DNA from 2 places in the Arthrobacter glycogeni genome. Region 2 is predicted to be linked to the other one. Evidence: riboswitches for the same ligand, from Rfam matches in the RefSeq annotation. Region 2 holds a riboswitch; the other holds the start of a gene.
What was found. A riboswitch is a leader RNA that binds a small molecule or an ion and turns the genes downstream of it on or off. The one in region 2 is predicted to bind cyclic di-AMP.
Positions count from the first base shown of each region.

Region 1 (14,924 bases), on a different contig from region 2:
AGGGCGTCGGAGAGGGGGACGGTCTGGTTCGCCAGAGGAGATCCCGCATCATAAGCTGCCCGGCGCGCCGCTCCCCAGCCAAGGTTCCGCCCGGTGGGGCTCGCCTCAGGGCGGCTCTCGTTGTGTGGGCTTTCGCTTTGCCCCGCGTCGTTCAGGGGCGTTTCCCCGGTCTCGGACTCGTTCATCGGGGCTTCGTTCACGAGGCGTCCGACGACGTTGACGCAGCCGCATCGCCGGTGGGGCACTGCCTACGGGCAGCCTCAATGGCCGATTCCATGGCCACACGCTCGCTCGCCTGCTGGCTGCCCACCGCAAGTCCCGCGGCGTAGCCCGCAATGAAGGTGGTCAGCGGCGCGGCGGGCCGAACAATTGAGTGCGCTGCGTCCCCGGCGAGGGACAGGATGGCATCGATGTCGATCGTGGTGCCCTCAAGCTCCAAAGCCTCGATGAGCTGGGCGCTCCATTCCTGAAGGATCTGATCCTGCTTTTTCATCGCTGCTCCTGAGGTTTCGGTCGGTGCCGTGCCTGAGACACCGAGTGATTGGGCGTCAGCCCAGGTGTCGACATCCGCTGTGCTTCCCGGCGGAACGTCAATTGTTCTCCATTGCACCCTAGCAAGGAGTGCCTTCATCGACAGATTCTGGGCTCCACCGCTGGTTTGGGCTGCCATCACGGCGGTGCGGAGGCTCCCCAGTCGGTACAGCGCAGCCAGCGGCTGGTCCCGGCCGCCGTCGTGAGCGACTACTGAGGACTCAGGACACTCTGCTGCCGCTGCCAACAGCACCGGGATGGCCTGCGCGATGCGCGGCATGTCGCAGGCGAGAACCAGCACCCACGGCGTGGTGTCCTCAAGTAAGTGGTCGACGGCGGCGGCCAGGGCTGCTGCTGGCCCACCGAAGGGAGGGGATTCGCGGATGAACTCGCAGTCCTGCGCCATCGAGCCCGCCACGGGGTCCCCCGGCAGTCCGTCGTCACGGTCGGGACCCACCACGATCGTGCGGTGTGCAGCGGCGACTGCATCACATGTGAGACTGAGGAGAGTGCGTCCTCCACGGTGCAGATGTGCCTTCGAGACACCGCCGAGGCGCGACGACCTGCCCCCGGACAGCACTACGGCGTTGAAGTCGAGGGGTGTTGAATTCAAGCGGCGGACTCCGCCCGGAGGAATGCGCTCCACTGCGGTGCTGGCTTCTCAATTTCGCGGAACTGCCACGAAGCGCCGCGCGGTGGTTGCGGGGTTATACGCAGGTGCCAGCCGAGCGAGGTGAGGGTCTTGTCACTCTTGTCATTGTTACACCGGAGGCAGCATGCCACGAGGTTCTCCCAACTGGATGCTCCGCCGCGGGAGCGTGGGAACACATGATCAATAGTTGAAGCGCTCTTCCCGCAGTAGGCGCACAGGTGGTTGTCGCGCCGCAACACTCCCCGGCGGGTCACCACCACGCTGTGGCGGTACGGGATCTTTACGTAGCGGTTCAGCAGGATAACCGAGGGGCGGCCCAGGACGTCGGTGGGTCCCACCACCGGGTCCTCCCCTTCCGCGACCACGCTCGCCTTTCCGGCCAGCACAAGGACCAGCGCCCGGCGGAAGGTCACTACCGCCAATGGCTCATACCCAGCGTTCAGAACGAGAGTGCGCATGCACATTCCTCTTTGCCGACTTCGGGCCTGCGTCCCTGTGGTCCGGGAGAGCAGGACGACAACTGACTTATTGAGAGTAAGGGTAGTTCGACGGATGCCCGGTTTGCTAATCCGGCGGCCCGGCTTAGCGCGTGTCGTCGGAAGACGACCTTGGGACAGCACGGGGATGGTACGCAGGAAGACCCGGGAATCGAAATCCCCGGGTCTTCCTGCGTACAGGGTTGTGTGCCTTAGCCGCCGACGCGGATGAAGACGGGGCCTGAGCCGAGGTCGGCTGGTGCGACGACTGTCTGGTTGCCGTTGAATCCGCCGTGTACGGCCTGTCCACCACCGATGTAGACGGCGATATGGGCCACTCCGGCGCCACCATCTGCATAGTAGATTAGGTCGCCTGGGATGGCCTCGCCAGCGCTGACGGTGCGTCCGAGCGACAGGTAACCGGCTGGCCAGCCATGAAAGTTGATGCCAGCGGCAGCGAGCGCATTGCTGACGAGGCGGGTGCAGTCCTGGGTGACCCCGAGCTGTCCCTGCGCTGCGGCGGCGATGGTGGCTGCCACCCCTGAGGAAACGGCCGGGGCTTTCTTGGCTACTGGCGCCGTCTGGGCCGGCGCGGCCTGGGCTGGCGCCGTCTGGTCCGGCGCGGCCTGCTCGACCTCTACCGCGGGTGCAACAGTTACCGGCTCAACGTCTGCGACCTCGGCGTCTGCGACCTCGGCGCCCGGAACCACGACGGGGGCTTCGTCGATCTCGACGACGGTCTCGACCTGTGCGGTGACCGCTGGTGCCTCGACGACGACTGGTGCTGCTACCGCCTTGACCGGAGTGCGGTTGAAGGCAATCTCTGCGTCGGCCGGAGCCTCGACCACGGCTGGAGCCGCCTGAATCTCCAGAGCCGAGGTGAGGGCCACCCGTTCAACTGACTCGAGCGGGAGGTCGGCGGCGTTGGCCGACACACCACCCGCCAGAACGAGGCCGGATGCTGCGACGATCACAGCTGCCTGACGGCCGACGCCACCGGCGTTTTCGGTTACTGCCTTGGCCAAGGTCGAGAAGCTGGTGTCGTGGCGCTTGTCGGCACGGTGCCGTGCAGTAGCTGCATGTGTAGTCATTGTGAAACTCTCTGGTTTGATTCTCGAGCTCTAGCGGACGCGGACAAAACTGGAGCCGGCGAGGTCGGAGAGCGGATGCAGGATGGTCGCATTGACGCCGTTCATTCCGCTACTGATGACCTGCCCATTACCGACATAGATGGCAACGTGTCCCGGGCGGATGACCAGGTCCCCCGGCTGAGGTGAACCGACCACGTCGCCGTATGCGTAGAACTGCTCGGGCCCGAGGTCCCCAACGGTTTTACCAATCGACCGCAAAGCCACTTCAACCAGAACTGTGCAATCTTGCACTGCGCCGATCTGCGAGTAGGCACTGGCCACAAGAGCCGCGCCGGCTCCATTTGCGGAAGCTTCAACGACCTCCGGCTTTGGAGCGGGGGCTGGAGGAGCTGTGACCGGTGCTGCGACTGGTGCGGGCGCGGGGGCCGTGGGCGCCGCTGCTGGCGCTTCGGCAGCGGGGGGTGCTTCCTGCACAGCGAGCGCCACAACGGCAACTGGAGCAGCAGCCTCGGCTATTGGGTCGACGACGGCCTGGGCACGGGCCCGGACGACTGGTGCAGCTTCCGCTACTGGTGCGGATTCGACTACTGGTGCAGCTTCCACCACGGCGGGCGTTGCGGTAACGGCGGTGCGCTCGAAGGTGATGTCGGCGGCGGCAGCGGCGCTAACAGCGTCGGCGGTGACCGATACGGAGTTGAGGGGGGTGGAGAGGACAACACGCTCCGACTCGCCAATACCGTGTGCTGGCAGTCCGGCGGTCAGGACGAGTCCTGACGCTGCGACAATGACGGCGGCCTGGCGACCTACTGATCCAGCATTTGACGAGACGGCGGTCGAAATGACTGTCAAGGGGCCGTTATGCGGGCGGGCGGCCCGGTGGCGGCCCGGAGAAGAGCTGGTTGACACGTTTGATTGCCTCTCCCAATTGCCTGCGGGGTGAGCTGTCGGATTCGGATGGGAGTCACCCGGTCACATGATTTCCTGCTGGAAGTACGCAACTTAACCCCAAGGATTTCTCGCGAAATCCACTAATTGGTTCCCCCGCCTCTGCCATGCGAATTGTGCGAACGGACCCCGGGCAGTGGCAGAGCTAGGCGATCTGCTCGGGAGTGCCGAACCTGTGAGATTTTGGCACGGGGTTGACGGTACAGCAGATCGAGAGCAATGTCACATTCCGGTCACGGAACGGTGTGTCCTTGGTTACAGCCAGCCCATCGGGTCGACCGTCTGTCCGTCAACCACTACTTCGAAGTGCAGGTGGCAACCGGTTGAGGCGCCGGTACTGCCGCTCTGTGCAACTACCTCGCCACGGCCAACTTTCTGCCCCTCTTTGACGCTGCTGAGGGAGAGGTGGTTGTAGGTGGATTCGAGCCCGTTGCCGTGATCAATCACCACGCGGTTCCCTCCGCCGTAGGGGTGCCACCCGGTGAAGGAGACGGTGCCGGCCGCTGCGGCGAAAACTTCGGTGCCGCAAGAGCTGCTGAAGTCCTGGCCGGAATGGAGCTCACCGCTCATGCCGGTGATCGGGCTAACCCGGTAGCCGAAGGGTGAGGTGACGACTAGATCCCTCATCGGCGCTGACAGGGAACCCCCGGCCGAGGCGGGCACCGCGGCGGATCCTGCCGCGGTCATGATCTCGCTGAGCTTGGCGTCGGCGTCGAACGTACTCTGCAGTGCGGTGCGGCCGAAATCGACCAGCGCGGCGTCAGGAACCGTGATATCGCGGGGGGCGACTGCTGCTTCGACGGTGGAGACGGTCTCGCGGGTGGCGGCAGCCACACCCTCGGCGGGACTGGATGCCGCGGTAGTGGGTAGTGCGATGGTGAGCACCAGACCCGAGGCGGCAGCGGCGATCGCGACCTTCTGGCTCATCCCGGTCAGTGAGAGGTCGTTCCGGACGCGGACGGCACGACGTCGTCGTTCAAGTCGCTGGGCGTCTCGGGGACGCGCGGCGGGTACCGCGGCGGCGGCACGGCGGCGTCCCGAAGCGTTGTGCTTCGACAAAGGGTCCCTTTCGTCTATGCCTGCGAAGTTAGCTGTCGGATTCGAGTCGGGAAAGAACTCGGCCCTGATCTGTTCCGTCGGAGCGGCAGCGGATCTGAGCTTCACCCTAAGGCGGCAGATTAGCCGCCGTTGATGGGTCCTCCGCCCCTGTCACGGGTGATGAGCATCCCGATCCGCTGACAGGGTTAGGCGTGCGGATCAGGTAACGCTGATGTATCAACGCCAGTTTTCCACTATGCGCGACCAGAAGCAAAAGAGATACGTTCGTTATCTTTTCCTGTGGATAACTTGCGGCTACACCGCGCTTTACCGCCCTAAAGTGCCGTTTCGCTGACCGAGACGAAGACGTGCGCGGCGACCTCGGGCGGTAGTTCGAGAGCTCCCTCGATCCCCTCAACCCGGACCGACACATAATCGCCGACGGTTTGCACGCTGATAACCGTTCCCGGCCGCAATCCGCCCTCATCAAGCTGCGACAGCAGCTCGGGATCCACCTGGATGGGCTCGGCCAGGCGGACGAGGGTGACCACCGATCCCAGCGGATTCGTTCCCATCACCGCCAGAAGACTGCGTACACCGGCGGTGAAGTTCTCGGTCGGCGGTCCACCGAGTGCCTCCAGCCCGGGGATGGGGTTGCCGTAGGGCGACTCGGTGGGCTTTCCCAGCAGCTCGTACAGGCGCTGTTCGACCCGTTCGCTCATCACGTGCTCCCAGCGGCATGCCTCTTCGTGAACGTACGCCCAATCGAGGCCGATCACATCGGAAAGCAGTCGTTCAGCGAGGCGGTGTTTACGCATGACACCGATGGCGCGGCGTCGGCCCAGATCAGTGAATTCAAGGTGGCGGTCGCCCGAGACCACCACCAGCCCGTCACGCTCCATCCGCCCGATGGTCTGTGAAACGGTTGGACCTGAGTGGCGGAGCCGTTCGGCGATCCGGGCGCGGAGGGCGACAATGTTCTCCTCCTCCAGTTCCAGGATGGTCCGCAGGTACATCTCAGTGGTATCGATGAGGTCCGTCATGCGGTTCAGCTCCTTGGCACTGGTGCGGGTTGGAACAGCGGGCAGGGTTCGCGGTGCGAGCGCGGCACGTAACGCCAGCGTCGAACGTGAGTTCTCCGCCTCCCAAGGTTAACCTATTTCCTGCTGACCGCGGCAACCAGCCGCCACCACGCACACCCCCGTTGCCTGGTCATAAATGCCGCGGGAGCCAGGCAGTGCGGCAGAATGAAACCCGTTCTAAGTTGCGCGCTTATCCCTTGGAGGAACCATGAGCATTTCCCCGGACCATACGATCCCCGCTGGGCTCCTCCCCGCTGACGGGCGCTTCGGCGCTGGGCCCTCGAAGGTTCGCACCGAGCAATTGGAAGCACTCGCCCAGGCCGGGCACACCCTGCTGGGCACGTCACACCGCCAGGCGCCGGTGCGTCATCTGGTTGGGTCGATCCGGGCTGGCCTGACCCAGCTGTTCAGCGCACCGGATGGCTACGAAGTGATCCTGGGCGTCGGCGGGGCGACTGCGTTCTGGGATGCAGCCTCCTTTGGCTTGATCGACAAAAAAGCCCAGCACCTGTCCTTCGGCGAATTCGGGTCGAAATTCGCCTCAGCTACTGATCGGACGCCGTTCCTTGAAGCGTCGTCGGTGATCACCTCGGCGGCGGGAACCCGGCCGACCCCGCAGGCGGAAGCCGGCGTTGACGTCTACGCCTGGCCACAAAACGAGACGTCCACTGGTGTCGCAGCCCCAGTCCACCGGGTGGACGGAGCCGCGCCGGACGCGCTGGTCCTCATCGACGCAACCTCAGCCGCGGGCGGGCTGGACGTTGATGTGAACGCCTCCGATGTCTACTACTTCGCACCGCAGAAGAACTTCGGATCCGACGGCGGACTGTGGCTGGGGATGTTCTCCCCCGCGGCGCTGGAACGCGCGGACCGGATCGCCGCGAGCGACCGGTGGATCCCCGACTTCCTGAACCTCAAGACAGCCATCGGCAATTCGCTCCTGAACCAGACCTACAACACCCCGTCGCTGGCCACCCTGGTGACCCTCAACGCCCAGGTCGAATGGCTGAACGCCAGCGGCGGGCTCGGGTTCGCCGCCGCCCGGACCGCCGAGTCAGCGGGCAGGGTCTACCAGTGGGCCGAAGCGTCCGACGTCGCAACCCCCTTCGTGACCCGCGTCGAGGACCGCTCCAATGTCATTACGACAATTGATTTCGACGAATCGGTCGATGCAGCACTGCTGGCGAAGGTGCTGCGAAACAACGGCATTGTCGACGTCGAACCGTACCGGAAGCTGGGCCGCAACCAGTTGCGCATCGCCACGTTCGTCTCGATCGAACCGGACGACGTATCAGCGCTGCTGACGTGTATTGATCACGTCGTCGGCGGCTGACCATCGTCGAAGAGCGTCATGGATCGGTGACCGGGTCCCCAAAATCGGTCACGATCCGCAGCCGGCGGCGGGGTGACCCGTCGAAGCGAAGTCGCAGGTGGTGGGCCCGCCAGGCCCAGATCATCCCGGCCAGCGCAGCGATAAGTCCCGCCGCTGCTGCGACGGCGAGGCTCCACCGCGGGCCGAAGGTGTTGGAGACCAGGCCGACGATCGGCGCGCCGAGTGGGGTGCCGCCAAGGAAGATGGCGAAGTACAGGGCCATCACCCGGCCGCGCATCACCTGTTCCGTGGTGGTCTGGACGTAGGCGTTGGCGCTGGTCAGGAGGGTGAGCGCGAATAGGCCGACAGGAACCAGGGCGAGACCGAACAGCCAGACGGTAGGTGCCAGGGCCGCCGCGGCGCAGGCGACGCCGAACGCTGCTGCCGCGCCGTAGATGAACCGCAGCCTCGGCTTGCTGCGCCGTGCGGAGAGCAGCGCCCCGGCCACTGACCCGACTGCCATCACCGAGGACAGGACCCCGAACACGCCGGCACCACTGTCGAATTCGGTGCGGGCCATCGCCGCGATAAAGACGGCGAAGTTGAGTCCGAACGTTCCCACGATGAAGATGGCGAGCATCACCATCATCAGGTCCGGCCGGTTGCGCACGTATCGGAAGCCTTCACGGATCCGGCCCTTTCCCGGCGGAGACTTTTCCAGGACCCGCAGCTCGGAGCGTCTGATAGTCATCAGCACGAAGATCATGGCGCCGAAGGTCAGGGCGTTGATCAAGAACACCCAGCCGGGGCCAACCGCTACGGTCAGCAGCCCCGCGACCGCGGGGCCAACCATCCGCGCCCCGTTGAAGGAGGCACTATTCAGTGCGACGGCGTTGGGCAGGTAGTCGTCGCGGACCAGTTCCGAGACGAAGGTCTGGCGGGCTGGCGCGTCAACGGCCGACACGAACCCGAGGGCGAGGGCGAACGCGTAGACGTGCCACAGCTCGGCAACCCCGAGCACCACCAGAAGGCCCAGCCCAACGCCGAGCGCGGCCATGGACAATTGGGTGATGATGAGCAGTTTGCGCCGATCCACCGAATCGGCAATCAGGCCGGCCCAGGGGGCGACGAGGAGCTGCGGCCCAAGCTGCAGCGCCATCACAATGCCCATGGCCGCTGCATCCTGGTCGGTGAGGATGTCATACACCAGCCAGTCCTGGGCGGTCCGTTGCATCCAGGTGCCAATATTGGAGACCAAGGCTCCGAAGAACCAGACCCGGTAATTATGGATGTGTAGCGAGCGGAACATTGCCATTAGCTGCGTGCCGCCCGTAGCGCTCCACGCCTACCGTGGGCCAACTGGCTATTCGCCTCCGGCGGCGCCGGTGGAAACCGATTCGTCCTGGGCGGAATCCTCCGGCCGCACCCGTTCCGCCCAGGGAACCCAGGGTGGTGAGAGCAGAGAGGTTTCCGACGGAAGCAGGCCCACCTCGGAGATAGTAGGTTCCTTACCGCGTGGTACCCGGGCCAGGGTAGCGAACCAGTGCCAGCCGCCATAGCCGGGTAGATGGGCTTCGAACCGGTGGGTGACCACCCGTTCGGCGTCAGGGTAGGCACCCACATGGGCGCCGAGCTGCCCGGGCTCTGCCACCTGACTGAGACCGTTCCGCGCGAACTCCACTGCGTCGGCCAGGACGGCGTCGGGCTTGGAGGGCTTCCGGGGCGCGCGGCGCTTAGCCGGAACGGCTGCGGCTTTCCCGCTGGCCTCGACGTTAGCCGAGGGGGCATCAGCTGAGGGGTCACCGGTCAATCGGTCGTCCGGCGTATGCGCAATGATTTCCAGGTCTGAGTCCACGGTGGCGCCTACGCGTCCAGGTCGTCGGCAACCGCGCGGAGGACAGCTGCCACCTTGCCGGCGTGCGACTTGTCAGGGTACCTGCCGCGTCGCAAGCCGTTGGAGACGTCATCGAGCAACTTGATCAGATCTTCGGTGATAACCGCCATGTCATCGGCGCTCTTGCGGGATGCCTTCGCTACCGACGCCGGGGCCTCAAGGATGCGGGCGGAGAGCGCCTGCTGCCCCTTGCGCCCGTCGGCGACGCCAAACTCCAGCTTGGTGCCGACCTTCACCTCGGTTACGCCGGCGGGTAGCGCCGAGGCATGCAGGAAGACCTCCTGGCCGTCGTCGGTAGCCAGGAAACCAAAGCCCTTTTCAGCGTCAAACCACTTGACCTTGCCAATAGGCACGTCATTACCTCGTTCTGTCGGTGCTGCAACGGACACCTGATACCTGCGCCGATCCTTGGATGGATCCGGTGCCATGGCTCGTGCGGCGGCCGGCGTCTCGTCGGAGAAGTCTCTAGCTCCTAAGAATATCCCCTGCGGCAGTGTGCTCGGTGAAGGGGCCGCGCTGTGTACGCTGTTAGCGTTATGGCAAATACCTCCCCACACCCTCTCCCAGACCACGGTTCCCGCGCCCCGGGGCGGAATCTCCCGCGGCTCGCCCTGATGGTGACCGCAGTGGTGCTGGCCGCCGTCGGGCTGCTGTGCCTGGCCGCTGTGCTGGTCACCGCTTTCCTGGAGGGCACTGTGTGGCCTGGCTTCGTCGCTGGCGCCTACGTATGCCTCCCTGTTGCTTTCATCCTCATGATGCTGCTGGTGATCTCCGGAATCTGGGCCCGCAAACGGGCCTAGCCGCCCCTATCCCAGGTACTTCCGGGAGAACTGCCCGGGGCCCTCGCCTGCAGACGGGGTAACGTTGTCATAATGTCCGCTATCCGCGATCTAGCCACCGATCTGGCTGCACGCAGCGACGCCCGGCTCCGTGACCTTCTCACGGCGCGCCCGGATCTCATCCTCCCGCCAGTCCCCGATTTCGCTGCGCTCTCCGCCCGCGCCTCAACCCGGGTCAGTGTGCAACGAGCCCTGGAAAATCTCAGCGAACCCGAGCTTGACGTGCTGACCGCCGTCCAGCTCTCAACCCATGCCGACACCGGGCAGAGCACCACTGCCGTCTGGCTCCGTTCGGAGATTAAGGGCGCGACGGTCAAGGTCCTCGACACGCTGCTCGCCCACCTGCACGCGCTGGCGCTGCTCCGGCGCGCGCCCGCGCCCGCTGATACTCCGGCGTCCGACCGGAACCGGCGCTTCTATCTGCCGGTAGCATCCCTCGCTGAAGCCCTGGGACCCTACCCGGCAGGTCTGGGCAGGGAGCTCACACTGCTGGTGCGGCTGCTGCCCGGCTACGCCAGACAGCTGCCCGCTGCCGTCGACCGGCTGCGCGACCTTGGTCTCGAATTGGGGGGTCCTGAGATGGGGGATCCTGAACTCCAGCCGATCAGTGCCGCCAACGCTGCTGCGCAGACCCTGCACCGGGCGGTGTCGTCCCCCGCCGGCTGGACAGCACTACTGGCGTTGGCACCGGCGAGGACCGGCGATCTTCTGAGCAAGTTCAGCGTCTCGGCTGTTGGTGCGTCCCCGGCGAGCGCCGCGGACGACACCTCTCCTATTCAATGGCTGCTCCGACATGGCCTTCTTGCCCGTCTCGATGCGGGCCACGTTGAATTGCCGCGCGCCGTGGGGCGGGCTGCCCGCGGCCATTTTATCGTTGCACAGCTGCGGTGCGATCCCCCCGCACCACCGCTTCGCACCATCCGGAACAGTATGCGGGACAACGCTGCCCACAGCGCTGTGGCGGAAACCCTGCGACTGGTCACCGACCTCGTGGCGGCCGTTGACGCCTCTCCCATCACCACCTTGCGTTCCGGCGGGGTGGGGGTCAGGGAGATCCGGCGGCTCGCCGAGTCGCTGCGGGTCGAGCCTGACCAGACGGCCTGGCTGGTGGAGCTCGGTGCTCTTGCCGGGCTGCTGGTGCTCGACGTCGACACTTCCCGCTGGCGGGTCGAGCCGGGAACACTCTGGCTGGCCCAAAGCCGGGTCGAGCAGTGGCACCGGCTGGTAACCTCGTGGCTCGACGCGCAACGCGCCCCGTCCCTGGTGGGAACCCAGTTGACTGCTGGCACCGCCGTCAACACGCTGGCCGCCGAGGCGGTCCGCCCCGACGCACCGCACATCAGGTCCCGGATGCTGGCAGCATTGGCGGCGCTCAGCCCCGACCCCGCCGGGCGGCCCGACGACGGCGCCCTTTCCCCGGTGCTGCAGGTCCCCGATGTCATCGAATGGCTCACCTGGAGCCAGCCCCGGCTACAGCGGCGCTTTGCCCGACTGGTCCCGGGCATGCTCACCGAGGCCTCGCAGCTCGGCCTGGTGGGCTCGGGTGCCCTGACCGAGCTCGGCGCCCTGACCGAGGCCGGCCAGCACGACGCCGCCGCCGCTGCCCTCAGCGACGCCCTGCCCGCTCCGCTGCGCCACTTCATGCTGCAAGCCGATCTGACCGCCGTCGCACCCGGCTATCTTGAACCTGAGGTGGCCACCGAGCTGGCGCTCCTCTCCACCCCCGAAGGGCAGGGCCCGGCCGGCATCTTCCGGTTCTCGGCCGAGTCACTGCGCCGCGCGTTCGACGCCGGCCAGGACGCTACGGCAATCCTGGCGTTTCTGGCGCGCCACTCGGCCACCGATGTCCCGCAGCCCCTGAAGTATCTCGTCGATGACACAGCGTCACGGTACGGACGGTTGCGCGTTGGCCGGGCCAACAGCTACGTCCGCAGTGACGACGACGCCGCGCTCTCAGCTCTCCTGACGGACCCCCGGGCCGCCGCACTCGGGCTGGTCCAGCTGGCACCGACGGTGGTGATCTCCCAGGCGTCCGGGCCGGAACTCGCTGCGGTGCTCCGAGAGCTGGGCTACGCCCCAGCTCTCGAAGGCTCCTCAGCGCCGTCCAGTCCTGGGCGCTCCGCCTCCGCAGGCGGCACAGGCAGCGTGACGACGTCGTCGTCGCGGGTGGTACTCAACCCGTGGACGCTGTCGGCCGAAGACATCGCCAACCAGGTGGCGGTGCTGCGCGGCGCCGGCGTCGCGGCAGCGGGCGGCATGTCCACCACGGAGAGTGACACCTTGTTGGGCCTGGAAACCCTGCGGAAGGCGATCCGGCTGCGCAGCCCGGTCCGGCTCGGGTTCGCTGACAGCCAAGGGAATTCCACCCGCCAGATCCTTGTTCCACTATCGGTATCCGGTGGCCGGGTGAGAGTCATTGACCCCGCCAACGAGGTAGAGAAGGTCGTGTCCATCCACCGGATCATGGACGTAGAACTCGTTTCACTCGATGAAGGGGCAACAACTGATGCCTGACGGCCCACTGATCGTCCAGAGCGACAAAACCATCCTCCTTGAGGTGGATCATGAACAGTCCACCGAGGCTCGGCACGCCATCGCGGCCTTCGCCGAGTTGGAACGCGCCCCCGAACACGTCCACAGCTACCGGCTGACCCCGCTGGGGCTGTGGAACGCCCGCGCGGCTGGCCTCGACGCCGAACACGTCCTCGATACCCTGCTCAAGTACTCACGCTTCCCGGTCCCCCACGCCCTGCTGGTCGACATTGAGGAGACCATGTCCCGGTACGGGCGGCTGCGCCTGGAGAAGGACGACCAGCACGGGCTGGTCCTGCGCACCAACGACTACCCGGTGCTTGAGGAGGTCCTGCACGCCAAGAAGATCCAGCCGCTGCTGGGCCCCCGGATCGACGGGGAAACCGTCGTCGTACATTCGTCCCAGCGCGGGCAGCTCAAGCAGCTGCTCCTGAAGCTGGGCTGGCCGGCCGAAGACTTCGCCGGCTACGTGGACGGCAAACCGCACCCGATCGCTCTGCTCGAGGACGGTTGGACCCTGCGCCCCTACCAGAAGCTGGCGATGGAAAACTTTTGGGCGGGCGGCTCCGGCGTGGTCGTCCTCCCCTGCGGTGCGGGCAAAACCCTGGTGGGTGCCGCGGCGATGGCCACCTCCCAGACCACCACACTGATCCTGGTGACCAACACCGTCTCCGCCCGTCAGTGGAAGGACGAACTGCTGAAGCGGACCACCCTCACCGAAGACGAGATCGGTGAGTACTCAGGTGCGGTCAAAGAAATCCGGCCGGTCACCATCGCCACCTATCAGGTGCTGACCCTGCGGCGCGGCGGGCTTTACCCACACCTTGAACTTCTGGACGCCAACGACTGGGGTCTGATCGTCTACGACGAGGTCCATCTACTGCCCGCCCCCATCTTCCGAATGACCGCCGACCTACAGGCACGACGGCGGCTGGGCCTGACCGCCACCCTGGTCCGGGAGGACGGCAGGGAGGGCGAAGTGTTCTCGCTGATCGGCCCCAAGCGCTACGACGCGCCCTGGAAGGACATTGAGGCGCAGGGCTACATTGCGCCGGCCGACTGCGTCGAGGTGCGGGTGGATCTGCCACGCGACGAGCGGGTTGCCTACGCTATGGCCGACGACGGCGACAAGTACCGGCTCTGCGCCACCTCTGAGACAAAATCCGGCGTGGTCGAGAAACTGGTCGCCTCGCACCAGGGCGAACAACTCCTGGTGATCGGCCAGTACATTGACCAGCTGGACGAGCTCGGCGAACGCCTGAACGCACCGGTCATCAAGGGCGACACCCCCGTGAAGGAACGCCAGCGTCTCTTCGGCGAGTTTCGCAATGGGGAACTTCACACCCTCGTCGTTTCGAAGGTGGCCAACTTCTCCATCGACCTACCGGAGGCGTCGGTGGCCATCCAGGTGTCCGGCTCCTTCGGGTCGCGCCAGGAGGAGGCCCAGCGGCTGGGGCGTCTGCTGCGTCCCAAGGCCGACGGCCGGGCGGCGCGCTTCTACACGGTGGTGGCGCGGGACACGATCGATCAGGACTTCGCAGCCAAACGCCAACGGTTCCTCGCGGAGCAGGGCTACGCGTACCGCATCATGGACGCCGCGGACATTCCTCAAGGCTGACATGCGGGGAGTTATCACGAACCATCCAGCGAACTCCCAGTGTCTGGGAGGATACTGGGAACTGTGAAAAAGACTGGACCCGAAGCAAAACTTCTCGTAGTGGACGACGAGCCGAATATTCGTGAGCTCCTCTCCACCTCCCTCAGGTTCGCCGGTTTCGACGTCGTCGCCGCGGCCAATGGCCGTGAGGCGCTGGCCGCTGCCGAGACCCACAACCCAGACCTGGCAGTCCTCGACGTCATGCTCCCGGATATGGACGGTTTCACCGTCACCCGCCGGCTACGTGCCGCTGGCCGGCACTTCCCCGTGGTGTTCCTGACCGCCCGCGATGACACTGACGACAAGGTCACCGGGCTCACCGTGGGCGGCGACGACTACGTCACCAAGCCGTTCAGTCTTGATGAGGTGGTGGCCAGGATCCGCGCTGTGCTCCGCCGCACCCAACCGATGGACGACGACGACGCTGTGATCCGGGTTGACGATCTTGAGCTCGACGACGACGCCCACGAGGTACGCCGGGCCGGGGAGGTCATTGACTTGTCCCCCACCGAGTTCAAGTTGCTGCGTTACCTGATGATGAACCCCAACCGGGTGCTCTCCAAGGCGCAGATCCTCGATCACGTGTGGGAGTACGACTTCAACGGTGACGCCTCGATTGTTGAGTCCTATATTTCCTACCTACGGCGCAAGATCGACAAGAATCCCGATGCTGTAGCCCTAATCCAGACCAAGAGAGGCGTTGGCTACCTGCTGCGCACCTCCGACAAGCGGTAGGCCAGGCTTGGACCTGGTCGATCGGTGGAAAGCCGCGTCGTTGCGCACCCAACTGGTCGCCACCATGACGTTGCTCATGGTGGTCACCATTGCGATTACCGGAATCGTCACCGTTTCGTTGTTACGCAACAGCCTCCTCG
Region 1 covers NZ_JBTNDV010000001.1:454,582-469,505, forward strand. The annotation lists gene ACX80G_RS02085 (molybdopterin molybdotransferase MoeA) at 1-185, opposite strand, end outside; gene mobA (NTP transferase domain-containing protein) at 197-1,144, opposite strand; gene ACX80G_RS02095 (HNH endonuclease) at 1,141-1,641, opposite strand; gene ACX80G_RS02100 (NlpC/P60 family protein) at 1,872-2,750, opposite strand; gene ACX80G_RS02105 (NlpC/P60 family protein) at 2,781-3,656, opposite strand; cyclic di-AMP (ydaO/yuaA leader) riboswitch at 3,662-3,826, opposite strand; gene ACX80G_RS02110 (M23 family metallopeptidase) at 3,951-4,754, opposite strand; cyclic di-AMP (ydaO/yuaA leader) riboswitch at 4,757-4,930, opposite strand; gene ACX80G_RS02115 (iron-dependent transcriptional repressor DtxR) at 5,069-5,776, opposite strand; gene serC (phosphoserine transaminase) at 6,024-7,148, shown strand; gene ACX80G_RS02125 (MFS transporter) at 7,165-8,442, opposite strand; gene ACX80G_RS02130 (DUF3027 domain-containing protein) at 8,491-8,982, opposite strand; gene ACX80G_RS02135 (cold-shock protein) at 8,991-9,374, opposite strand; gene ACX80G_RS02140 (hypothetical protein) at 9,558-9,821, shown strand; gene ACX80G_RS02145 (helicase-associated domain-containing protein) at 9,894-12,374, shown strand; gene ACX80G_RS02150 (DNA repair helicase XPB) at 12,367-14,010, shown strand; gene ACX80G_RS02155 (response regulator transcription factor) at 14,074-14,784, shown strand; gene ACX80G_RS02160 (sensor histidine kinase) at 14,792-14,924, shown strand, end outside.
Region 1: another riboswitch for cyclic di-AMP. It lies ahead of ACX80G_RS02105 (NlpC/P60 family protein); the one in region 2 lies ahead of ACX80G_RS07960 (C40 family peptidase).

Region 2 (14,924 bases):
TGAGGTGCAGTCCCTTGCGACCGCGCTACGGAGCATTGGTGTCAGCCGGGGTAGCCGAATCAGTCTCATGGTGCCGCCGGGGGTTGAGCTCACCGTGCTGCTGTACGCCTGCCTGCGGATTGGGGCGGTGATCATCGTCGCCGATGCCGGCCTGGGTCGAAAGGGACTGAGCAAAGCGGTCCGGGGCACGGTTCCCGACTTCCTCATCGGCATTGACCTGGCGTTGACCGCTGCGAAACTGTTCGGTTGGCCGGGACGCCGTATCAGTGTGGCCGCGATGCCAGCAGCCAAGCGGAGGGTCCTGGGGGTGGAGTACTCGCTCGCGGAGCTCCGTGTCAGCGGGGCTGGGGCTCCTGCTGCTTCTGGCACAACCGGGGCTTCCGCTGCTGACGAGCTGGATCCCGACGCATTCGACCCCGACGCATTCGATCCCGACGCTGACGCCGCCATCCTCTTCACCTCCGGTTCGACCGGGCCCGCGAAGGGCGTCGTATACACGCATCGACGGTTGGCCGCGATGCGGGATACCGTCGCCCAAACCTTTGGTATCCGCCCCGGCGCTGGGCTGGTAGCCGGTTTCGCTCCGTTCGCGCTGCTCGGTCCGGCACTGGGAACGACGTCGATCACTCCCGACATGGACGTCACCAAACCGAAGACCCTGTCCGCGGCGGCCCTTGCCGACGCCGTCGCCGCGATCAGCGCCACCGCAGTGTTTGCGTCCCCAGCGGCGCTCAGGAACATTCTCGCCACCCGGAGCGAGCTGACTGCCGCTCATCGAGACGCACTGGCCGGCGTGTCACTGCTGCTGTCGGCAGGGGCTCCCGTGCCGTCACGGTTGCTGACCGAACTGTTTGGCGTCCTTCCCAAGGCGTCGCTGCACACGCCCTACGGGATGACCGAAGCGTTGCCCGTCACCGACATCGACCTCGGGATGATCCTTTCGGCCGAAGCCGATGCGGCAGCCGGGAGGGTGATCGGCGCGGGGAACGGGGTCTGCGTCGGCAGAGCCGTCTCGGGTGCGCAGATCACCGTCAGTCCCCTCAACCAGGCGGGTACCGCCGACGGCGACCCGACCACCGATGCCGGGGTCACCGGCGAGATTCTGATCAGCGCCCCACATGTGAAAGAGCGCTATCACCGGTTGTGGATCACCCAGAGTGATAGCTCACGGACGGGCGGCTGGCACCGGACCGGAGACGTGGGCCATTTCGACTGTGACGGCAAGCTCTGGGTCGAGGGCAGGCTCCCCCACATCATCACCGCGCCAACCGGCGTTGTCACCCCGGTGGGGGTTGAGCAGGCGCTCGAAACGGTCGACGCCGTCGGGCTGGCGGCGGTGGTCGGTGTTGGGCCGGCCGGTACGCAGGTGGTAGTCGCCGTCGTCGAGACTGTGCCGCCGGCCACCACGTCAGGGCTGGCGCCGGAGTCCCTTGCCACCGGTGCGCGCACGGCAGCACAGTCCGCCGGAGTTGAGCTGTCGGCGGTGCTGGCTGTTCCGTTGCTGCCAACGGACATCCGGCACAACGCGAAAATCGACAGGACCCGGGTCGCCGCATGGGCGGCTAGGGTGCTCGCCGGCGGGAAGATCGGCTCGCTGTGAGGGTTCTCGTCACCGGTGCCAGCGGGATGCTGGGCAGGGTGACAGCGGATCTACTCCGATCCCAGGGGCATGAGCTACGGACGTTTCAGCGTCGGCCGTCGGGGTTGGCCGGCGTCGATGATTGGCTGGGATCGGTTACCGATCCGGAGGCGATCCGGCGGGCGGTGCGGGGCATGGATGCGGTGGTACATCTCGCGGCCAAGGTGTCATTTGCCGGTGCTGCAGCGGATTTCGAAACAGTCAATGTGGAGGGGACCCGGCTGCTGCTCTCCGCTGCTAGATCCGCCGGGATCCGGGACTTCGTCCTCATTTCCTCCCCGTCCGTGGCGCATGTCGGAGCGGCGCTGGTCGGACAAAGTGCCACGAGCGCGACGCCGGGCTTGGTGCGGGGTCATTACGCCCAGACCAAGGGAAGGGCCGAACTGCTCGCCCTGGCGGCCGACAGCGAGGATTTCCGGGTTGCAGCTGTCCGACCCCACATCGTGTGGGGTCCTGGGGATACCCAGTTGGTGGAGCGAGTGATTGAGCGTGCCCGTGCGGGGCGTCTACCGTTGCTGGATGGCGGGACGGCCCTGGTGGATACCACCTATGTAGACAATGCCGCAGCAGCGATAGCCGCAGCGCTTTACGGCATGGACCGGTTGGCGGGGCAGGCGGTGGTGGTCACCAACGGTGAGCCGCGGCCCATCGGCGAGCTGATTGCGGGGATCTGCCGGGCTGGCGGGGTGCAGCCGCCGCGTTGGACGGTTCCGGGTCGGGCGGCGCGGGTGGCTGGATCGTTGGTGGAGCTGGTGTGGCAGCGGCGCGGCCTTGAGAGCGAACCACCGATGACCCGGTTCCTTGCCGAACAGCTGTCCACCGCCCACTGGTTTGATCAGCGCCGGACCCGAGAGTTGCTGGCGTGGACGCCGGCCGTGTCGATCGATGAGGGTTTGGCCCGGCTCGCCCGGCACTACCAGGGCTAGCTGGCGCCTCCCCGTCAGATTCCTGGTTTATTGATGTCTGGCTCGTCGGTCCGCGGTTTGCTCATGTCTGGCCCGATAATTCCGGGCTCGTTAGTCACTGGCTCGTTGTTCCCTGGCTCGTTAGTCCCTGATCATTGGCTCTTCACCGACTGCGCCGTCCGCTTGTTCCCGCAATACATCAAGGTGGCCGAGGTGGCGTGCAGTCTCCTCGATCAGGTGCTGCAGGATCCACCGGAGTGTGTAGTCGTCGCGGGAGGACCTTGCATCCAACGAAGGGGCGGCCCGGACGACGGCGTCGCAGCGGCCCGATTCGGCTGAATAGTCCTGAAGGAGCCGCTGCATCGAAATATCGGGGGCGACGTGGAATTCGCCGTCCGGATCGGCGTCGGACCAGTCGTAGGTAAGACCTTGCTCCCCCGCGAAGACGTCCCTTAGCCAGGACCGTTCAACATTCTCGAGATGACGTACCAGGCCGTGCGGGGTGAGCCCGGTGGGGGTCGCGACGGAGCGTAGGGCGTCGTCGTCGACGTCCCCGACCTTCCAGGCGACCAGATCGCGTTGACGTTGGAGGAAGCCCAGGGTGGTGGTCGACTCGTCACCCTGGTGGGCGGGCTCGGTAATTCCCCGCCGCACGCCGTTGTTTGCTCCTGCACCGTCGCCAGCCGCCTGTGTCATTGATTCACCCTACCGGTGAGCCGTCTGACCGGAAAGCACGAAGGCAGAGCCGCGGCTATCGTCCACGCTGGCGCGGGACGAGACCATTCTGGCGTGGGGGTGGATATCCGATCCCTATGCCTCTTTACTGCGCCATTGCCTTCAATTACAGTGCGACAGTGGAGACTTCGCTGAAGAAGTACGTTCCCTACGTTCCTCGGACGCCGCCGATGGCTGTGGACGACCCGGTGGTGCGGTGGCTGCTGCAGGGCGATCCAGCGATCCGTTGGCAGGTGCTACGCGACCTCCTCGACGCCCTGCGGGATGAGGTGGTAGCTGTGCGGGCGAGGGTGGAGCACGAAGGGTGGGGCGCTAGGCTGCTCGCGCTGCGGGCGCCCGACGGACAATGGGCGGACGGGGCATGCTTTCCTAATACCGCTGCGTTCGCCGAGAGTACCGCGCGGGCCTTGGCTGCCGGCAAGCCACCGCCGCCGTTCCCGTCGCCCACCACAGACCAGACCGAGACGCCAGGTGAGCACCCTGAGCAACCATGGATCGCTACCTACCCCGTGCTGCTCGATCTGTGCCACTTGGCGTACCGCCGGACAGTGCGGTGATGCTAGAGACGGCACAGTTGGTCGACCGCAACTGCCGGTGGGAGTATGACGGGTTGCCTTTCTTCGCCGGGGAAGTCGACTGCTGCATCAACGCCGGCGTTGTCCTGATCGGTACCTACCTTGGCATCAACATCGATCCGGTGGTCAAGCGGCTCGTGGCCGACCAACTGCCTGACGGAGGCTGGAACTGCTGGGCCGAGTCGCGTTCGGCGCCGGGATCGTTCGCCAGTACTCTTGACGTAATTGACGCTTTACTGAGGTGGGAGCGACGCACCGGTGGATCCGACGAGGTCAGGCGGGCTCGCCACGGGGGCGAGGAATTTCTGCTTCGACGCGGTCTGTTCCGGTCGTTGCGCACAGGCGAGGTAGTGAACCCTCGATGGCTCCAGTTCTCTTACCCTCCACGCTGGCACTACGACCTGCTCAAAGCGACGAGCTACTTCGCTCTCCGCGGCGGACCGGCCGATCCGAGGCTGGTTGAGGCAGTCGATCAAGTTCGTACCAAGCGTCAGTCAAATGGACATTGGCTGCTGGAAAACCCTCACCCCGGGGCGGTCCACTTTCGATTCGAAGAACCCGATGGTACATCGAGTCGGTGGAACACCCTTAGGGCATTGCGGGTTCTTCGCTGGTACGACGCAGCGAGTCTCTCCGACGGAGCAAGCGTGACCCTATGACAAGAGCAGCAAGAAGATTTCGCATGCGCAAGTGACGTCGAGAGTGCCGTACGAACTGGTGTCATTTAACCACGGGTGACCGATTCACAGACGAAGCACAAAGGCGCCACCGGATGTTTCCGGTGGCGCCTTCATGGTACTTCTCCAGACCGCCGCGACGGTATGGAAGGTTTAGAGCGTGTAGTACCCAACCAGTGGCATAGCGCTGACCGCGTGGACCAGGGTTCCCTGGCTTGGGTTCAGTGCGCTGACCATCTGGCCGTCACCGATATAGATGCCGATGTGTCCGCCGCCGTTCTGGACGACGAGGTCACCTGGCTGAGGGTTGCTGGTGGGGGTCAGCGCACCCATCTGTGCCTGGCTGGTGCGGGGCAGATCGATGCCGTGCTGGGCGTAGACCCACTGCACGAAGCCTGAGCAGTCCCAGCCAGCGGTTGAGCTGGTGCCACCGTAGACGTACGGTGCGCCGATCATTGACTGGGCCGTTCCGGCGATACCTGCGCTCGATACCTGTCCGCCGGTGGACGCCGCACCGATTGGCTGGATGTCCTCCGAGGCGGTGGTGATACCCAGCGTGCTGGTCTCAGCGGGGGCCGCCGGTGCAGCTACCTGGATCGCCGGGGCTGGCGCTGCTGCTGAAGCTGGCGCCGGTGCTGCTACTGGTGCTAACTGGCTTGACTGGCCAGTGTTGCCGGTCAGCGAGATGACGTCGCCTGGGAAGATGACCGAGTCCCAGCCGAGCCCGTTGGCGGCGAAAATCGACTCAACGCTGACGCCGTAGGTGCCGGCAATGCTGCCGAGAGTATCTCCGGGCTGAACCGTGTGAGTGGAGGCTCCGGGGGCTGGTGCGCTGGAGGCCTGGGCGACAGATGCCGGCGCGGCCTGGACGTCGACTTCGCCTGCAGCGTTAGCTGGCAGCCCGGCGCTCAACATCAGACCTGATGCGGCGACGACAACCGCTGCCGGACGGCCGATGGAGCCGGCATGTGAGCTGACTGCCTTGGATACGGTCTGCATGGCGCTTGGCGGGGTTGCACGGTGGCGCGCGATATAACGGTTCTTGGACATGATGATGTTGCCTCTCCCAGTGCCTGCGAAGTTAGCTGTCGGATTCGGATGGGAGCCACCCGGGTGCGATACCGCACCTTTACCCCTAGGCCGTCTTACGACGACCACTACTGGTTCCCCCGCTTCTGCCGGATGTATGCGAACGGACCTCGCGGCAGCGGCAGAATTAGGCAATCTGTCGGGAGGACGCTGAGTTGAACGGAACAGAGCGTGCCGTCTACTGTACCTATCGCTATGAGGTTTTGTCACATTTAGGTCACGGAGCCAGTGTGCCGTTGTGTGCCCCCGGTGGCGGCGACGGGCGACCGCCTCGATGATGGATTGCGTGCGCGGATCGATGATCCGGATTACTCCCCGGGTTACATTTCGCTGCCAGTCATTGCGTTTTCCGGCCAGAGCCGCCATCAGTTCGCGCGGCGCTACAAGCAGTGCGGCCCGGAAATTGACCCTACCGAGCCCGGCACGGGAAGGTTCCCTCCGGCATGCTATGCCGCCAAGCTTTTGAAATGTCCTCACGGTATCCATACCTAATGGTTACCTGCCCGCAGGTGCTGCCGGACGGCGACATGTATTAAGTGGGTAAGTCTCCTGGGTGGAGGACAAGTCATCCAGTGGTGTCAGGACGAGAATCGGATGCCGACCTCACCGGAGCCGCGCTTCCTCGTTCACTGAGGGTCACTGTGTTTCGGCGTGAGGCCATTTAGTGGTAATTATGCGGGCGGTGCGTCCCGCCCGCATGGCCCCGAATTGATGGTCCCGGGCAAGGTTTTCCCATGGTTGGTTCGTCAACATTGGAGGCGCCAGAACTAATGGCAGCCTGCAGTGACTTCACGGCGTAGCCGGGAGCACCGGAACCAGTAAGGGGAATCATCATGTCGGCAGTGAACAGCAAAACCGCTCGGGGTTGGCAGACAGGGAATACTGGGGATGAACCCGGTCTGCACCGAGGTGCAGGGCAGGGCCGTCGGAAGACTTTCCTGCGCCGGTTCGCCACCGTGACTGTTGCCTCCCTGCTGGCCGCATCCATGGCCCCTTTGGCTGCCGTGCCTGCGTTGGCTGCGACGGCGGGCATGAGCCCGGTCGACCCCCAGAATGGATTTCCCACCTGGTATTCAGACGGCAACGTCAAACTTCAGCTGTGCTACATGGCCGGAGCTGGTTGCCTGGCTGAACCGCCGGACCCAAACTCCCCGGCGTCCTACCCCGATAATTTTCCGGAAGAAGCGTTCTGGTTCAACGCAGGGGCATCCGGCGGAAAGCTTGGGCTCTACGAAGCGGCACTGGAAGGTGCCCACCTGAACGGTGTCGTAACGGCTGGCGAGCAGATGGGCTTCGGCCGGCTTCGGTTCATCGTCGAGGACCTCCAGCCAGGCGCCAGCTACACCATTACGCACCCCTACGGTGTCAACACGTTCGTCGCCGAGCAAGACCCGAAGGTGGCAACGGCCGGACGCATCAAGCAAACCATTGACGCCGGAGTCTGCGCACCCACACCCCAGCAGCCCTGCGATTGGGCCAGCGTCGGGCAAGCCTTCCTGGGCGACAACTCAGACAGCACGACATCGACCTTCCTGAAGCAAGTTGGCGCAGCGCCAGGAACGCTTGGCGACATCAACACAGCACGCGCCGTCACCGGTGCACCGACCGGAAACAACTTCGTGCGGGTGGACGGCCCGGACGCCGGCGGTCCCGGCGTCAACACCCTTACCGTCAACACCTTCACCGTCCAAGGCCTGATCTTCAACGGTGCCGACGCCGCCCCTTCGACCCCCGACCTCGCGCCGGCGAGCGACAGTGGAAAATCAGGCACAGACAACATCACCAATGTGACCAGGCCGACCCTCACCGGAACCGTACCGGGCGTCGGCGTCAGCGAAGCGACGGTGGAGTTGCTAGTGGATGGCGCCACGGCTCCAGCTGCAACGACCACCACCACCGCTGGCGCATACTCGGTTCTCCTGGACACAGCCCTCACATCCGGTACCCACAGGGTCCAGGCCCGAACACCCAATCCCGAATACACAGTGGACCCAGCAACGGGTGAACCGGTTGATCCCACGATTCCCCAATATCTCATCTCGGGAACGCTCACCTTCAAATTGGACACGGTCGCTCCGCCCGTCGCTATTGTGGCGCCTTTCCCGTCCAACCCGACCGCCGACACCACCCCAACCGTGAACTTCACGTCCCCGGAGCCAAGTGTCAGCTTCGAATGCCAGCTGGTGCCAAGCAACCCCGACTGGGATCCAACCTGTGCCTCACCAAAGAGCTACGACCCACAGCTCAACGGGACTTACACTTTCAACGTCCGCGCCACCGATCCCGCGGGTAACGTCGGAACCCAGGCCACCCGGACCTGGACCATTGGCCCGGCTGACACCATTGCACCAACCCTCAGCGCGCAATCGCCTTCAAGTAACGCCAGCGGGGTCCCCATGCTCAACACGATCTCCGTCAGATTCTCCGAACCGGTCAGAAACGTTGATGCATCAACGTTCATCCTTCAGGATCCTGCGGGCGCCATCGTGCCGTCGACCGTTACCTTCGACACCGCCACCAACCAGGCGGTCCTGGATCCCACCAACCCTCTGGCGGGCAGCACCCGCTACACCGTCTCACTCAAGAACACCATCGCGGACCTTTCCGGAAACCAATTCGCTGGCAGCACGTGGGCCTTCATCACTACTGACACAACCCTCCCGACCGTCACCTCCCGCAGCCCCCTTACCGGCGCCACCGGCGTCAGCACCACAGGGAACATGACGGCGACCTTCAGCGAAGCCGTCCAAGGCGTCAGCGGGACAACCTTCACCCTGAGAAACGCCGCCGGAACAGCAACCGCCGCCACGGTGTCCTACAACGCCACCACCCGGGTCGCGACCCTGGATCCCACGGCGACCCTGGCAGCGAACACCAATTACACGGCTACCCTGACCGGAAGCACAACCAGCATCCGAGACACCGCCAACAATCCTTTGGCCACCACGTCCTGGTCCTTCACCACCGGAGCCGCGCCCGACACCACCGCCCCAACCGCCACCTCCCGCAGCCCTCTCACCGGCGCCACCGGCGTCAGTACTTCAGGGAATGTTACGGCGACCTTTAGTGAGGCCGTCCAAGGCGTCAGCGGGACAACCTTCGCCCTGAGAAACGCCGCCGGAACAGTAACCGCCGCCACGGTGTCCTACAACGCCACCACCCGCGTCGCAACCCTGGATCCCACGGCAACCCTGGTGTCGGACACGCGCTATACCGTTGCTCTGACCGGCGGAGCCACCGGCATCCGGGATGCTGCCGGCAATCCCCTGGCCACCCAGAGCTGGGCGTTCACCACCGGTCCCGCCCCGTCGGTGACAGGACGGACACCGGGCATCAACGCAACGGCAGTGAGCACGACGGGAAACATCACTGCCACGCTGAGCGAGTCAGTCGCAGGAATCAGTGGAACGACGTTTGCGCTCCGGAATGCTGCGGGGACAACCGTCGCCGCGACAGTGTCCTACAACGCCACGACCCGCGTCGCGACGCTCAATCCCACGGCTACTCTGGCTTCGGACACGCGCTACACGGCGACCCTCACCGGAGGAGCCACCGCTATCCGGGACGCTGCAGGAAATCCCCTGGCCACCCAGAGCTGGTCGTTCACCACCGGTCCCGCTCCAACGGTGACAGGAAGGACTCCGGGCATCAACGCAACGGCAGTGAGCAGGACCGGTAACATCACCGCAACATTCAGTGAGGCCGTCACTGGAGTCAGCGGCGCCACCGTTGCCCTTCGGACCTCAGCCGGAGCAGCCGTCACAGCTGTAGTGTCCTACAACACCACTACCCGTGTCGCCACGCTCAACCCATCGGCAACCCTGACAGCCAACACCAGCTACCGAGTCACCCTGACCGGCAGCACCACGGCACTGCGCGACATCGTGGGCAATCCGTTGCTCACTACGACATGGAACTTCACCACCGGCCCATGACACGCTCCCAGTAAGTCGACGAAAGCGGCCCCGATCAGTAAGCCTGCCTGAATCGGAGCCGCTTTGTCGCGTCGGCGCCACCAGCCCTTTCCGAATTTACCAACGGCCGTTCCGGGGTTTCGGCTGACACCGGGGGCAGGTGAATGACGAACGGTTCATAAACATCTCACGACGCATCAGCGCGACCCCCTGGAACAACGGATCACCGGCGCAGCGGCTGCACGGTTCGCCCTCCCGGCCGTAGGCGTTCAGCGAACGCTCGAAGTATCCGGAGCTGCCGTTGACGTTCACGTAGAGCGAGTCAAAGCTGGTGCCGCCGGCCGCAAGCGCCCGGACCATGACGTCGCGGCAGGCGTCAACTAACCGCGACGCGTCGGCGCGTCTCATGGAGTCGGTCGGGCGCGCGTAATGCACCTTCGCGGCCCAGAGTGCTTCGTCGGCGTAGATGTTGCCGATCCCGGAGATCAGACCCTGGTCGAGGAGCGCCCGCTTGATACCCGTCTTGCGCCGTCGCAGCTTCGCGAAGAAGCTTTCAAAGGAGAACACGGGATCGAGCGGGTCGCGGGCAATGTGGGAGGCCTCTGCCGGAATCAACGGCAGGGGGCTCTCGCCAAGACCACCCGGCTGTCCGTCGTCGGTCGACACCATCGACGTCACGAAGAGGCCACCGAAGATGCGTTGATCAACAAACCGCAGTTCCCCCGGCAAAGGCCCAGTCGGCCCCCCCGCCGCCGACAGCGTCAGTCTGACCCGTAGGTGCTTTTCCTCGGGCGAGCCAGCGTCTTTGACCAGCAACTGCCCACTCATCCCCAGGTGAGCCATCAGGGCCACGGGCGCGACATCAGCGGACGAACCAGCCAGCGCCAACGACGCCGACGACGCCGACCCAGTGCTGACTATCTCGGCCGGGGCAGCCAACGGCATCCACAGAAATTTTCCGCGGCGCACCACGTCGAGGACCCGGGCCCCCACCAGGTTGCCGCTGAAGTCGTCGGCGCCGAGCCCGTGACGGCGGATGGACCGGAGATCGAGGATGTCGACGTCGTCGATGGTTCGCCCCAACACCCAGCGGGCGAGGCCACGGCGCACCACCTCGACCTCGGGAAGTTCAGGCATCGGGAAAGTTAGGCTGACTCAGTCGACGCCGCGGCGGCAGCACCAGGATCGGCAAGCTCAGAAGCGGCATGGTCATGAGCCGGGGTGGCAGCGGCAGGTACAGACACCGAGTAGGCGGACGACTTGGGCTCTGCGGCCATCACCCGCAGCATCTTCCATGACGCTGCTGCCGCTTCCTGCTCGGCTTCCTTTTTCGACGGACCGGATCCTGAGCCGTACGGCAGACCGCCCACCGTGAGCAGAGCCTCGAAGGTGCGGGCGTGGTCGGGCCCGGTGCCGGTGACCTTGTAGTCGATGACGCCGAGCCGTCGTGCGGCGGCGATCTCCTGGATGCTGGTCTTCCAGTCGGTGCCGGCGCCCATCGCCGCTGCGCTGCCGAGGAGAGGAGCCACCAGCCGCATCACCATGGCCCGCGCCACTTCAATACCGTTACTCAGGTAGGTGGCCCCGATGACGGCTTCCATGGTGTCGGCGAGGATTGAGGCCTTGTTTTTACCGTCGGTCAGCTTCTCCCCCTGCCCGAGCAGGACGTGCTGGCCAAGTTCGAGCTCGCGAGCAATACCGGCGAGCGCGCGGGTGCTGACGACCGCGGACCGGCGCTTGGCGAGGTCGCCCTCGGACAGGTCGGGATTATCGCGGTACAGCGCATCGGTCACCGCCAGTCCCAGCACAGAGTCACCGAGAAACTCAAGGCGTTCGTTGGTGGGGATGCCCCCCTGCTCGTAGGCAAAGGAGCGGTGTGTCAGGGCAAGACGAAGCGTCCCGGCGTCTATAGAGACACCGAGACGCTTCAAAAGGTCTTCAGTATTTGCCACGTCTACTTACGCATTCGCATAAGAACGCTGCGGGCACCACGTTGCCGGGGCGCGCAGCGGTCGTTAGACGTCGGCTACTTTGCGTCCCTTGTACTCAAGGAACAGTGCAGTGCCGGCGGAGTCGGTTACTACCTTGGCCTGGTGAGCCAGGCTGTAGGTAACGCGGCCGTTCTCCACGGTCTTCACCAGTTTGGGCGCAGTCGCCTTCCACTGGGACCGACGTGCACGGGTATTCGAGCGGGACATTTTCCGCTTAGGAACAGCCACGACTAACTCTCTTCTCTCTCGACAGACTCTGTACTTGTTGCCGCATCGCTCGACGCGGCAGTGCCAGTCAGCCCGGTAAGGGCGGACCAACGGGGATCCAAAATTTCGTGCTGATGATCGGGGTCATCCGCTAGGTGTACTCCACATTCAGAACACAAGCCCTCGCAGTCCTCCCGGCATACCGGCTGGAACGGCAGCGACGTTACCACTCCGTCCCGAAGCACCGGCTCAAGATCAATTGAATCCCGATCAACCCGGTGCTCTTCAACAAGCTCATCTCCTTCGGACAACTCGACGTCGTCGTAATAGAAAAGCTCTTGCACATCGATGCTGCTGTCGTACCTGATGGGATCCAGGCACCGACCGCATTCGCCCACTATCTCGACGTCTGCGGTACCCGATACCAGGATGCCTTCATGTACTGCCTCAAGTCTCAGATCCAGTTCCACAGGGGAACCTTCCTGAACACCGATGAGAACCACACCGAAATCCTTAGGTGCAGGTACATGTTCTTCGATTGTTCGCATGCTGCCTGGGCTGCGCCCGAGGTCCTTGACATTGAATATCAAAGGCGAACTGAGATCGCTCTTAATGGGAACTCCTGTAGAACATATGACCGACGTATCATCTTAGCCTGATAAGCCCGCCCGGCTCAAACCAGGGCCCGCGGGCCCTGCATGCGGCGTACGCCGACGGCGAGTGCCGTTCATGCTCCACCTCACCACGGATTCGGTGCAGTTCCAAACCCGCCACGCGGGTCGGAGCGGGATCGACAACGCTCCGACCACCGGTCCCCCATCACTGGACTACCTACCCGTAAGCTTTGTCCAGTGAAGATCCCCCCAGCCGCCGGTGCCATCTGGCCGTGGCTGCGACGATCAATGACGCTGCTGGCCGCTCTTCTCTGCGTCTGGCTCATTGCCTGCTACTCCCTGTTCATCAATCCTCCGGTGTTTGGCTCCGACCAGGTGGCCGGCGTTGAGGCGGACGCTGTTGTGGTGCTCGGCGGTGACAGTTCAGAACGCCTCCCGGTGGGGCAGGAACTGGTGGCAGCCGGGCATGCTCCCATCCTGGTCATGTCGAACACCGACACTCCGGGCAACGTCGACGCCGACAAGTTGTGCCGGCGACCGGCCCACGTGTCGCGAGTGTGCTTTGAACCGGATCCGCGCACCACCCGCGGCGAGGCTCGAGCCCTGGCCCGGCTCGCTGCGGACCGGGGATGGGACAGGCTGATCGTTGTCACCTCGGACTATCACGTGCTGCGGGCCTTCACGAATCTGAGCCAGTGCTCAAACTCGACGTTCATCATGGTGCCGTCCCAGCCGGACCACGGGCTGCTTGGCTGGCTCCCCCGGTTTATCGAGGAAAGCGCGGCCCTCACGGCGAGCTACCTGCGACCAGTGTGCGCCAACCGCATCTGATCACCCTTCCCCGCACCATGGTGCAACAGCGATATTGGTCAGTATGCTTAGGTTCACCTGGGCCCCGCCAGTAAAGCGATGCCCCACCCACTAACCGGGAAGTAGCGCCAACGATGAGCAATTCCGAAAAAACGCTGGATTCGATCTGGTCCGACTGGACACAGGCTGTCAACATGAATGCCTCCACCCTGAAGCACTGGCTCGACACCGACGAGTCCAAAGCAGTCGGACAGAAGAGTGGCAGCGAGGAATCAGTGGGTCATGAATCCGGTCGTCGGATTGTCAAGATTCTAGAAACCAACAAGGCAGATCTGAGCAACGCCGATGTCGAGCACATGCACAAAGTCGTGGGCTACATCCACCGGCATTTGGCACAGAAACCCTCCTCCAACCTGGAAGACTCGCGGTGGCGATACTCCCTGATGAACTGGGGGCACGACCCCCTCAAACAGGAGTAAAACGCTCAGCCATCCCCACATAGCCGCACCTGCTGCGATAGAGTGCAGATTATGTCGCAGATAAGAATCAGGGATGCTGCCCATTATCTCGGGGTCAGCACCGATACGGTGCGCCGGTGGGTGGAGGAGGGCACGTTGTCCGGCGATAAGTCGGAGTCGGGGGTCACCACGGTGGACGGGCTCGGACTGGCACACCTTGCCCGCGAGCGCGCTGTACTACCTGATGATCCGTCGGGAATGGCCAGTTCGGCCCGCAACCGGTTTGTGGGGCTGGTTACCCGGGTGGTGTCGGACCAGGTCATGGCCCAGGTGGAGCTGCAATGCGGCCCGCATCGGGTGGTGTCGCTGATGAGCGCCGAGGCAGTCCGCGATCTGGCACTGGAGCCCGGTTCGGTGGCTGTTGCAGTGGTGAAGTCAACGACAGTCATTGTGGAGACGCCGGGAAGGAAGGCCTGACGTGGCTCGCCCCTCCCGCACCCTATCGGCCGGATTCGGCCTTGCCGTTCTACTGTCGACCACCGCCTGCGGCACACCCAGTGACCCCGCGCCCACCGACGACCAAACGCTGACCGTGTTTGCCGCAGCATCGCTGCAGTCAACGTTCACAGAACTCGCCGACGACTTCGAAGCAATACACCCCGGCGTGACCGTCACGCTAAGCTTCGCCGGGTCATCCGATCTCGCCACCCAACTCTCGGCTGGTGCCCCCGCCGACGTGTTCGCGTCGGCGGACACCGTCACCATGGGCCGGCTCGTCCAGGAAGGTCTGATAGACGGCAACCCGGTGCCTTTTGCTACCAATACCCTCACGATCGCCGTCCCGCCGGGCAATCCGGCGGGTGTTGAGCAGTTCAGCGACCTCGCCGACCCCGGCACGAGCGTGGTACTTTGCGCTCCCCAGGTGCCCTGCGGTGCTGCAGCCACCCAAACGCAGGAAGCAGCCGGTGTCACGGTGAACGCCGTTAGCGAGGAATCATCGGTGACCGAGGTGCTCGGGAAGGTGCGCTCCGGTGAAGCCGACGCCGGACTGGTTTACGTCACCGACGTCCTCGGCGAGGAAAGTGGCGTCGAGGAGATTCCGTTCGACGAAGCAGCCGACGCCGTCAACATCTACCCCGCGGGGGTAGTTGCGGACGGCAATACCAGGCTCGCCGCCGCCTTCCTTAACCTTCTGACCGGGCCGGAGGGGCAGGACGTCCTGACTGAAGCCGGCTTCGGCCCCCCATGAGCGACCATCCCAGCATCGAGTACCCGTTGAAAGGGCGCCCGCCCGATAAACCCTCAACTAA
Region 2 covers NZ_JBTNDV010000006.1:7,027-21,950, reverse strand. The annotation lists gene ACX80G_RS07985 (alpha/beta fold hydrolase) at 1-1,600, shown strand, start outside; gene ACX80G_RS07980 (NAD-dependent epimerase/dehydratase family protein) at 1,597-2,565, shown strand; gene ACX80G_RS07975 (DinB family protein) at 2,686-3,240, opposite strand; gene ACX80G_RS07970 (hypothetical protein) at 3,399-3,836, shown strand; gene ACX80G_RS07965 (hypothetical protein) at 3,836-4,513, shown strand; gene ACX80G_RS07960 (C40 family peptidase) at 4,685-5,581, opposite strand; cyclic di-AMP (ydaO/yuaA leader) riboswitch at 5,588-5,748, opposite strand; gene ACX80G_RS07955 (Ig-like domain-containing protein) at 6,463-9,555, shown strand; gene mutM (bifunctional DNA-formamidopyrimidine glycosylase/DNA-(apurinic or apyrimidinic site) lyase) at 9,652-10,671, opposite strand; gene rnc (ribonuclease III) at 10,680-11,486, opposite strand; gene rpmF (50S ribosomal protein L32) at 11,550-11,753, opposite strand; gene ACX80G_RS07935 (YceD family protein) at 11,756-12,322, opposite strand; gene ACX80G_RS07930 (YdcF family protein) at 12,584-13,177, shown strand; gene ACX80G_RS07925 (DUF3140 domain-containing protein) at 13,291-13,635, shown strand; gene ACX80G_RS07920 (TOBE domain-containing protein) at 13,687-14,091, shown strand; gene modA (molybdate ABC transporter substrate-binding protein) at 14,093-14,863, shown strand; gene ACX80G_RS07910 (ABC transporter permease) at 14,860-14,924, shown strand, end outside.